DNA from 2 places in the Kitasatospora sp. NPDC051164 genome. Region 1 is predicted to be linked to the other one. Evidence: riboswitches for the same ligand, from Rfam matches in the RefSeq annotation. Region 1 holds a riboswitch; the other holds the start of a gene.

Region 1 (5,244 bases):
CCCGTACTGCGCGTCAGGACTGCCCGGGGTGCCGTGCCAGAGCAGCATCCAGACCCGGCCGTCCGCCAGCGCGTGCAGCAGGCGCTCGTACGCGTCGTAGCGCTCCGGCGCGACCTCGCGCAGGGCGTGCTCCAACACGCCGGGATCCGCTCCCGGGCGCCCGGCCGGTGCCTGGCCCCAGGGCCCCGGCATCCCGCCCGCTCCCGTTCCCGCACTCATGCGCCCACCTCGCCGCGCCTCTTTCCTCGAACCACCGGCCGTCGGCCGTCTGCACGCACCCTATGGCGCGGCACCGGCCACCGCCACGGCGACGTGCCTTGGATACGAACCCCGCTCACACCCGCGTGTAGAAAGGCATGACCCGGGTGAGCAGCCACTCGACCACCGGGTCGTCGGCGAGGTCGAGCAGTACGAGGTGGACGCCGCCCGGCAGCGGCGCGGTTCCCAGCGCTCGGCCGAGCGCGTCGTTCACCGCGGCCGGGTCGGCCGGGGCCGCCGGATCCAACTGGACGCCCACGAACATCACGGTCGGCTCGCCCTCGATGCTGGCCAGCGCCCGGCGGGCGGTCAACACCCCGGGAAGGGCCGACAGTTCGGCTCGGCAGGCGGCCAGGAAGTGCTCCGGGTCCTCGCCCGGCACCGGCTCGCGCAGCGCCACCCGGCCGCCGGTCGGCGCCGCCGGGTCCTCGGCGGCCTCCCACCGGTCCTGGCGCGGACCGCGGCGCAGCTCGGCCACGCCCTGCGGCGGCACCGGGATGCCCACCGCCGCGTCCGGGTTCACCGCGATGCCCACGCCCAGCGGCAGCCCGCGGGCGAACTCCCAGACCGGCGCGATCGCGAAGGCCATTCCCGGCGCCTGCTGCAGGAACACCTCCTGCGAGGAGAACACCGGTACGTACGGGTCGCCGCCCAGTTCGATGGTCGGCAGGTCCAGCGACTGCCCCTGCGGGTCGGCCCCGCCGGGCAGCGGCACCCACACCTGGCTGCGGGCCAGCACCTCGATCACCCGCGGCGTCGCGCCCGGGTCGCCCAGGGCCGCGGTCAGCACCTGCTCCAGCTCGTTGGCCGGCCACGTGCCGCCCGCCGGCGCCCCCTCCGGGCCGCCCCACCCCTGCTGCTGCTCCACCGGGTACCCCATGCGCCGCCGATTCCGCCCTCTGCCGGTCGGCCGCCCTCTGCTGCGCCGACGCGGAGCAGTCTAGGGCTCGTGTTCGCCTCTGTGTCGTGTGACCGGCTCCCCTCTCACCGTGTGACCGGCTCCCCTCTCACCGTGTGACCGGCTCCCCTCTCGTCGTGTGACCGGGTCCCCTCTCCCTTCCTCGTCCGGGACGTGCCATGATGTGCGCGTCCGACGGCATGCGCCGCGGGCCCCACAACTCCATACCGGCCGCTCGAACCCGCGCGGGAGAGCCCGGAGTGCCGCACCAGTGAGTGTGTGAGTGTGTGGCACAGCCGGCGCCGAAGGAGCAAGTCCTCCCCGGAATCTCTCAGGCCCCCCTACCGCACGGGTTAGGCACATCTGGAAAGCGGCGCGCGGCCCTGTCGCGCGCCCACCCACGGTGCAAGCCGCCATGCTGTCCTGGATGCTGGAAACAGCTGCGGGCCGGCGGGCGGTGAAGCTCTCAGGTTCGACGACAGATGGGGAGACCCACGCCGCCGCATGCCCGCGCGCAGGGTCGGCCCCCGAGAGGGTCCGGTCCGGCGCGTGCACCCATGAGTGCCCCGACCGAGGAGTTCCTGGCCATGTCGTCCCTCCGCCTGACCGCGCTCGACGCGCTGCACCGCGCCCTCGGCGCGACCATGACCGACTTCGCCGGCTGGGACATGCCGCTGCGCTACGGCAGCGAGCGCGAGGAGCACCTCGCCGTCCGCACCAAGGCCGGCCTGTTCGACCTCTCCCACATGGGCGAGATCACCGTCACCGGTCCGCAGGCCGGCGAGATGCTGGACCACGCGCTGGTCGGCTTCGTCTCCGCGCTGGGTGAGCTGCGCGCCCGCTACACCATGATCTGCGCCGAGGACGGCGGCATCCTGGACGACCTGATCGTCTACCGCCTGCGCGAGGACGCCTTCCTGGTCGTCGCCAACGCCTCCAACGCCCAGCTGGTCCTCGACGAGCTGATCGCCCGCGCCAAGGGCTTCGACGCCGTCGTCACCGACGACCGCAACACCTACGCGCTGATCGCCGTCCAGGGCCCGGAGTCCACGGCGATCCTGGCCGAGACCACCGACGCCGACCTGCCCGGCCTCAAGTACTACGCGATCCTCCCGGCCCACGTGGCCGGCCGCGAGGTGCTGCTGGCCCGCACCGGCTACACCGGCGAGGACGGCTTCGAGATCTTCTGCCACCCGGTCGACGCCGAGGACATCTGGCAGGCGCTGACCGCCGCCGGCGAGGGCCGCGGCCTGGTCGCGTGCGGCCTGTCCTGCCGCGACACGCTGCGTCTGGAGGCGGGCATGCCGCTGTACGGGCACGAGCTGTCCACCGACCTCACCCCGTTCGACGCCGGCCTGGGCCGCGTCGTCCGCTTCGACAAGACCACCAACGAGGGCGCCTTCGTCGGCCGCAAGGCGCTGGAGCAGGCCGCCGCCGCGGCCGAGGCCAACCCGCCGCGGGTGCTGGTCGGCCTGGTCTCCGAGGGCAAGCGCGTCCCGCGCGCCGAGTACACCGTGGTCTCCGCCGACGGCGCCCCGATCGGCCGAATCACCTCCGGCGCGCCGTCCCCGACGCTGGGACAGCCGATCGCGATGGCCTACGTCGACGCGGCCCACGCCGCCCCCGGCACCACCGTCGCGGTGGACGTGCGCGGCAAGCACGAGCCGGTCCGGGTCGTGGCGCTGCCGTTCTACAAGCGCGCCCGCTGAGCGCCCCGCCGAGCGCCCCGCCGACACCCGCCTTTCCCCATACCCGCACGTCGAAGCCGTCCACGCGGCGGCCCGCTTCGCCGTACCCGCTTCCCATCCTGGAGAATGACGCCATGAGCAACCCCCAGCACCTGCAGTACACCAAGGAGCACGAGTGGCTCACCGCCGCTGAGGACGGTGTCTCCACCATCGGCATCACCAAGCACGCCGCCGACGCGCTCGGTGACATCGTCTACGTGCAGCTGCCGGCCGTCGGCGACGCCGTGACCGCCGGCGAGACCTGTGGCGAGCTGGAGTCCACCAAGTCGGTCAGCGACCTGTACTCCCCGGTGACCGGCGAGGTCGTCGAGGTCAACCAGGACGTCCTGGACGACAACGGCCTGGTCAACAGCGCCCCCTTCGAGGGTGGCTGGCTGTTCAAGGTGCGCGTGGAGTCCACCGACGAGCTGCTCAGCGCGGACGAGTACGACGCGCTCACCCACAGCAGCTGACCCGCTCGTGATCGGGCGGGCCGCAGCACGGCGGCCCGCCCTCCCCCGCCGTCCCTCCGCTCTCCTCCCCGGGAAGACCACACCATGACGGTTCTCAACCAGTCCCTGCACGCCCTCGACCCGGAGATCGCCGCCGCGGTCGACGCCGAGCTGCACCGCCAGCAGACCACCCTGGAGATGATCGCCTCCGAGAACTTCGCCCCGGTGGCGGTCATGGAGGCCCAGGGCTCGGTGCTCACCAACAAGTACGCCGAGGGCTACCCCGGCCGTCGCTACTACGGCGGCTGCGAGCACGTCGACGTGGTCGAGCAGATCGCGATCGACCGCATCAAGGCCCTGTTCGGCGCCGAGCACGCCAACGTGCAGCCGCACTCGGGCGCGCAGGCCAACGCCGCCGCGATGTTCGCGCTGATCCAGCCGGGCGACACCATCCTGGGTCTGAACCTGGCCCACGGCGGTCACCTGACCCACGGCATGAAGATCAACTTCTCCGGCAAGCTCTACAACGTGGTCGCGTACCACGTCGACGAGAAGACCGGCCAGGTCGACATGGCCGAGGTCGAGCGCCTCGCCAAGGAGCACCAGCCGAAGCTGATCATCGCCGGCTGGTCCGCCTACCCGCGCCAGCTGGACTTCGCCGAGTTCCGCCGGGTCGCCGACGAGGTCGGCGCGCTGCTCATGGTGGACATGGCGCACTTCGCCGGCCTGGTGGCCGCCGGGCTGCACCCGAACCCGGTGCCCTACGCGGACGTGGTCACCACCACCACCCACAAGACCCTGGGCGGCCCGCGCGGCGGCGTCATCCTGTCCAAGGCCGAGTACGCGAAGAAGATCAACTCCGCGGTCTTCCCCGGCCAGCAGGGCGGCCCGCTCGAGCACGTGATCGCCGGCAAGGCGGTCGCCTTCAAGGTCGCGGCCTCGGAGGAGTTCAAGGAGCGCCAGCAGCGCACCCTGGACGGTGCCCGGATCCTGGCCGAGCGCCTGCTGCAGGCCGACGTCGCCGAGGCCGGCGCGTCCGTCCTGTCCGGCGGCACCGACGTGCACCTGGTCCTGGTCGACCTGCGCAACAGCGAGCTCGACGGCCAGCAGGCCGAGGACCGCCTGCACGAGGTCGGCATCACCGTCAACCGCAACGCCATCCCGAACGACCCGCGCCCGCCGATGGTCACCTCGGGCCTGCGTATCGGCACCCCGGCCCTGGCCACCCGCGGCTTCCAGGCCGAGGACTTCCGCGAGGTCGCCGACATCATCGCCGAGGCGCTCAAGCCCGCCTTCGACGAGACCGTCGCCGACGCCCTGAAGGCCCGCGTCACCGCGCTGGCCGAGAAGTACCCGCTGTACCCGAACCTCTGATCACTTCGGTGATCGTCCGGGCCGGGTGACCGGCCTCACCCCGCCGCGACACCTGGGGCTCCGGGGCACCGCGCACACTGGTAAGTGCGCGCGGTGCCCCGAGCCGTGTCGGCCCCCCGCCCGCAAGTACTTCCACGAGACCAGACAAGGACGTCCCCCGTGGCCATCAGCGTCTTCGACCTCTTCTCCATCGGCATCGGCCCCTCGAGCTCCCACACCGTGGGTCCGATGCGCGCCGCCCGGATGTTCGCCCGCCGACTGCGCTCCGAAGACCTGCTGGCCCAGGTGACGGGCGTGCGTGCCGAGCTGTACGGCTCGCTGGGTGCCACCGGCCACGGCCACGGCACCCCGAAGGCCGTCCTGCTGGGCCTGGAGGACAACTCGCCCCGCACCGTCGACGTCGACCAGGCCGACAAGGACGTCGAGCGGATCACCGCCGAGAAGAAGCTCCACCTGCTCGGCGAGCACACCATCGACTTCGACCCCGACAGCCAGCTCGTGCTGCACCGCCGCCGCTCGCTGCCCTACCACGCCA
Region 2 (5,244 bases), on a different contig from region 1:
ACACCTGGTCGGCGTGCGGACAGGATCCGACTACCGCGGCGGCCTCCGGACGGCACGACCTCCGGCGACCGCACCACGGGGAGGATCGCAGAGCGAAGCGAGGGTACGCGTATGTGCCAGCACCGTCCTGAGTGCCCATCGGCCGAGTCCGAGGACCGCGAAGCGGCCGTGTCGGTGGCCTGCCACCCGGAGCAGGGCTGGAGCCTGCTCTGCAACGGCGTCGTCCTGTTCGAGGACACCGGAGAGCTGCTGCCGGACGGCCGGGTGATCGCGCCGCGCCGACCCGTCGCCCACGCGGCCTGACCACCCGGTCCCCGGCCGTACGCCGGGCGCGACCGCACCGCGGTCCCGACCGTACGGCCGGCCCGGACACCGACTCGAGGCAGTACGGGCAGGGCCCCGGCGGAGAGTTCCGCCGGGGCCCTGCCGCTCGTCCGGACGCCGTGGCGCCCGGCTCCGTCAGACGCCGTACTCGTCCAGCGGCGGGCAGGAGCAGACCAGGTTGCGGTCGCCGTACGCGCCGTCGATCCGGCTCACCGGCGGCCAGTACTTGTCCGCCGGGTTCACGCCCGCCGGGAAGACCGCGTCCTGCCGCGAGTAGCCGTGCGCCCAGTCGCCGGCCAGCTCGGCGGCGGTGTGCGGGGCGTTGCGCAGCGGGTTGTCGTCGGCGGCCCACTCGCCCGAGCCGACCTTGTCGATCTCGGCCCGGATCTCGATCATCGCGTCGCAGAACCGGTCGATCTCGTGCAGGTCCTCGGACTCGGTCGGCTCGATCATCAGCGTGCCGGCCACCGGGAAGGACATCGTCGGCGCGTGGAAGCCGTAGTCGATCAGGCGCTTGGCGATGTCGTCCACCGTCACGCCCGTCTCCTTGGTCAGCGGGCGCAGATCGATGATGCACTCGTGCGCGACCAGCCCGCCCGGGCCGGTGTAGAGCACCGGGAAGTGCGGCGCGAGGCGCTTGGCGATGTAGTTGGCGTTCAGCACCGCGACCTGCGTCGCGCGCTTGAGGCCCTCGCCGCCCATCAGCCGGACGTACGCCCAGGAGATCGGCAGGATCGCCGCCGAGCCCCACGGCGCGGCCGAGATCGGGCCGACACCGGTGGCCGGGCCGGCCTCCGACTGCAGCGGGTGGTTCGGCAGGTACGGCGCCAGGTGGGCACGCACCGCGACCGGGCCGACGCCCGGGCCGCCGCCGCCGTGCGGGATGCAGAAGGTCTTGTGCAGGTTCAGGTGCGAGACGTCCGCGCCGAACTTGCCCGGCTTGGCGAGGCCGACCAGGGCGTTCAGGTTGGCGCCGTCCACGTACACCTGGCCGCCGGCCTCGTGCACCATCGCGCAGATCTCGGTGATCTGGGTCTCGTACACGCCGTGGGTCGACGGGTAGGTGACCATCAGCACCGACAGGTTGTCGCGGTGCTGCTCGATCTTGGCCTTCAGGTCCTCGACGTCCACGTCGCCGTCGACCAGGGTCTTCACCACGACCACGCGCATGCCGGCCATCACCGCGGAGGCCGCGTTGGTGCCGTGCGCGGAGGACGGGATCAGGCAGACGTCGCGCTGGGTGTCGCCGTTGCCGTGGTGGTAGGCGCGGACGGCCAGCAGGCCGGCCAGCTCGCCCTGCGAGCCCGCGTTCGGCTGGATCGACACGGCGTCGTAGCCGGTCACCTCGACCAGCTGCTGCTCCAGCTGGCGGATCAGGGTCAGGTAGCCCTGGGCCTGGTCGATCGGCGCGAAGGGGTGGAGCTGGCCGAACTCCGGCCAGGTCACGGCCTCCATCTCGGTGGTCGCGTTGAGCTTCATGGTGCAGGAGCCCAGCGGGATCATGCCCCGGTCCAGCGCGTAGTCCCGGTCCGACAGGCGGCGCAGGTAGCGCAGCATGGCGGTCTCCGAGCGGTGGCTGTGGAAGACCGGGTGGGTCAGGTACTCGTCGTCGCGCAGGAGCGCGGCCGGGAGCGCCTCGGCGCCCTCGGCCACCTCGACCGCCTCGACGCCGAACGCGGCCCAGACACCGGCCAGGTGCTCGCGGGTGGTGGTCTCGTCGGCGGAGACGGAGATCCGGTCCGCGCCGTCCTGGTGGACGTTGATGCCGTTGGCGCGGGCGGCGGCGGCGATCTCGGCGGCGCGGCCCGGGACGACGGCGGTGACGGTGTCGAAGAACTCGCCGTGCAGCAGCTCGACGCCGCCGGCCCGCAGGCCCTCGGCGAGGGCGGCGGCGTAGCGGTGGGTGCGGCGGGCGATGTCGGCCAGGCCGTCCGGGCCGTGGTAGACGGCGTACATGGAGGCCATCACAGCGAGCAGCACCTGGGCGGTGCAGATGTTGCTGGTGGCCTTCTCGCGGCGGATGTGCTGCTCGCGGGTCTGCAGCGCGAGGCGGTAGGCGCGGTTGCCGTCGGAGTCGACGGACACGCCGACCAGGCGGCCGGGCAGCGAGCGGGCGTACTCGGCGCGCACCGAGAGGTAGCCGGCGTGCGGGCCTCCGAAGCCCATCGGCACGCCGAAGCGCTGCGAGGTGCCGCAGGCGATGTCGGCGCCCAGCGAGCCGGGGGACTTGAGCAGGGTCAGCGCCAGCAGGTCGGCGGCGACGGCGACGATCGCGCCCAGGCCGTGCGCCTGCTCGATCACCGGGGCGAGGTCCCGGACCACACCGGTGGCGCCCGGGTACTGCAGCAGCACGCCGAAGACACCGCGCTCGGCGATCTCGGCCGGGATGCCCTCGGACAGGTCGGCGACGACGACCTCGACACCGGTCGGCACCGCGCGGGTCTCGATCACCGCGATGGTCTGCGGCAGGGTCTCGGCGTCGACCAGGAAGACGCCGCCCTTGACCTTGGTGACGCGGCGGGCCAGTGCCATCGCCTCGGCGGCCGCGGTGCCCTCGTCCAGCAGCGAGGAGCCGGAGGTCGGCAGGCCGGTCAGGTCGGAGACCACGGTCTGGAAGTTGAGCAGCGCCTCCAGGCGGCCCTGCGAGATCTCCGGCTGGTACGGGGTGTAGGCGGTGTACCAGGCCGGGTTCTCCATGACGTTGCGCAGGATCACCGGCGGGGTGAAGGTGCCGTAGTAGCCCAGGCCGATCATCGGCTGGAGCACCCGGTTGTGGCCGGCCAGCTCGCGCAGCTCGGCGAGGACCTGGGCCTCGGTCCGGCCGGCGGGCAGGTCCAGGGCGGTGATGGAGCGGATCGCCTCGGGCACGGCGGTGGCGGCGAGCTCGTCCAGCGAGCCGTAGCCGACGGACGCCAGCATCTTCTCCTGCGCGGCGGCGTCGGGGCCGATGTGGCGGTTCTCGAAGGGGCTGGCCAGCTCAAGCTCGGTGAGGGTCGAGGCGCTGGTGGGGCGTCCCGCGTTCGGCTGGGCGTTCATGGTGGTCGAGGCCTCCTGGTCACGGACCGGCGGGGGTACGCGCGCCGACCGGCCTTCCCCGCTGCGGACAGCGAATGAGCCATGGCGGGCGGACCCGACAGGCCTCCCCCTCTGTCATCGGGACCTGAGAGCTTCGCCCGCACGGTGCGCTGTGGGCGCTCCGTCGGCTTGCACCGTCGGTGAGGGTGGTGGTCGCCGGCTTCTGTGCCGAGACTCCTGCCCTGCTTTCCAGAGTGACCTACCCCACACGGTACGGATGCCTGAGAGATTCCGGGGAGGAGTTGCTCCTTCGGCGCCCCGACCAGCGCTTTTCGCGGTCGGAGACTCTCCCGAGCGGGCTCTGCGGTCGCCGCCCAGGGTACCAGCGGGAGGCCGTCGGATCACGGGTGCTTCGGGTCACCCCGGGTCTACGCGCGTCCCCCGGACGGCTCAGCCCGCAGCCCGTCCGGCGCACCCCGGTCGCGTCCGTCCGATTCATGGCATTTGGTGTGAAGTGGCGGACGGCACGGGTACTCCGGCCGACTTCCTGTGGGAGTTCCGCAGGCTCAGCGCACTGGAGGAAAGCGTGCAGACCGACATCGACCCCCGGGACCTCATCGGCCACAAGGCGGTCGACCGCAACGGAGACAAGATCGGCACGGTCGACGAGGTGTACCTGGACGACGCCACCGGCCAGCCCGAGTGGGCCGCCGTCCGGACCGGCATCTTCGGCCGGGACGCCTTCGTCCCGCTCACCACGAGCGAGTTCTCCGGCGACGAGCTCCGGGTGCCGTACGACAAGTCGCTGGTCAAGGAGTCCCCCGACTTCGGCGTGGGCCAGCACCTGTCCCCCTCCCAGGAGCTCCAGCTCTACCGCTACTACGGCCTCGACACCCGAGCGGAGGACCACCCGGGCGGCGAGGACGGCGGCCACGCCGCGCAGTCCGACCTCGACTTCGGCGCCACCCCCGCCGCCGCCGCGGTCGCCGCCAAGCCGCACGCCTTCCACTCTCCCGAGCCCGACAGCACCAGCGCGACCACCGCCGTAACCGCCATGGAGACCAACATGCGGACCCTCAGCACCCCTGCTCCCGCCACGGCTTCCTCGGCACCCATCACGGAACCCAAGCTGCACCCGATGCCGGCGGCGACCACCCACGCACGCGGCTCGGGGGCCGACTCCTCCGCTCCCGGCAACCCGATCGAGATCACTTGCCGCGAGGAGCGCCTGGAGGTCACCACCGAGTGGCACAACGTGGGCACCGCGAAGCTGCGCAAGTACGTGACGACCGAGCAGGTCGAGCGCCGCGTCCCGGTGGTCCGCGAGCGCATCCGGGTCGAGCGGATCCCGGTCGGCGAGGCCGAGCGCGCCGTCCTCACCGAGAAGGAGATCGCCGAGGCCGTCGAGGAAGTCACTCTCCGTGAGGAGCGCCCGGCGGTCCGCAAGTACCTCGCCCCCATCGAGCGCGTCCGCCTGGTCGTCGAGCGCTACACCGACGAGGAGGTGGTCCGGGAAGAACTCCGCCGCGAACACGTCGAGGTCCACGACCCCACCACGCCCCAGGACGCCGTCACCCCGACCCCCGATGCCTCCCGCGCCACCGCGATGCGCCCGCTCGTCTGACCCGCGATCCCCAGCAGGGCCCCGACCATCCGAGGTCGGGGCCTTCCCCTTTGCCAAAGCTTAACCGCTCGATATTTGACACTCTGAAGTATCTCCCTGCATGGTTACTTCAGTTCATTCACTATGTACGGGAGGAAGCAACCGTGAGTGAGGCACCCCAGCCCACCATCGCGGCCGAGAAGCAGAGCAGCGCCCGGGTCCTGCCGGCCCTCATCCTGGCGATGCTGTCGTTCAGTGTGGTGCAGACCGCAGTCGTCCCGATCCTGCCCTCGCTGGCCAAG

What was found. A riboswitch is a leader RNA that binds a small molecule or an ion and turns the genes downstream of it on or off. The one in region 1 is predicted to bind glycine.
Region 2: it holds a riboswitch for glycine, as region 1 does, so the genes downstream of both, gcvP (aminomethyl-transferring glycine dehydrogenase) here and gcvT (glycine cleavage system aminomethyltransferase GcvT) in region 1, are expected to answer to the same signal.

The regions. Positions count from the first base shown of each region.
Region 1 covers NZ_JBITFB010000003.1:50,859-56,102, forward strand. The annotation lists gene ACIBEC_RS05265 (enhanced serine sensitivity protein SseB C-terminal domain-containing protein) at 1-192, opposite strand, end outside; gene ACIBEC_RS05270 (enhanced serine sensitivity protein SseB C-terminal domain-containing protein) at 335-1,138, opposite strand; glycine riboswitch at 1,393-1,513, shown strand; gene gcvT (glycine cleavage system aminomethyltransferase GcvT) at 1,744-2,865, shown strand; gene gcvH (glycine cleavage system protein GcvH) at 2,979-3,356, shown strand; gene glyA (serine hydroxymethyltransferase) at 3,441-4,709, shown strand; gene ACIBEC_RS05290 (L-serine ammonia-lyase) at 4,869-5,244, shown strand, end outside.
Region 2 covers NZ_JBITFB010000054.1:13,420-18,663, reverse strand. The annotation lists gene ACIBEC_RS44095 (DUF5999 family protein) at 112-303, shown strand; gene gcvP (aminomethyl-transferring glycine dehydrogenase) at 460-3,360, opposite strand; glycine riboswitch at 3,599-3,702, opposite strand; gene ACIBEC_RS44085 (PRC and DUF2382 domain-containing protein) at 3,854-4,963, shown strand; gene ACIBEC_RS44080 (MFS transporter) at 5,107-5,244, shown strand, end outside.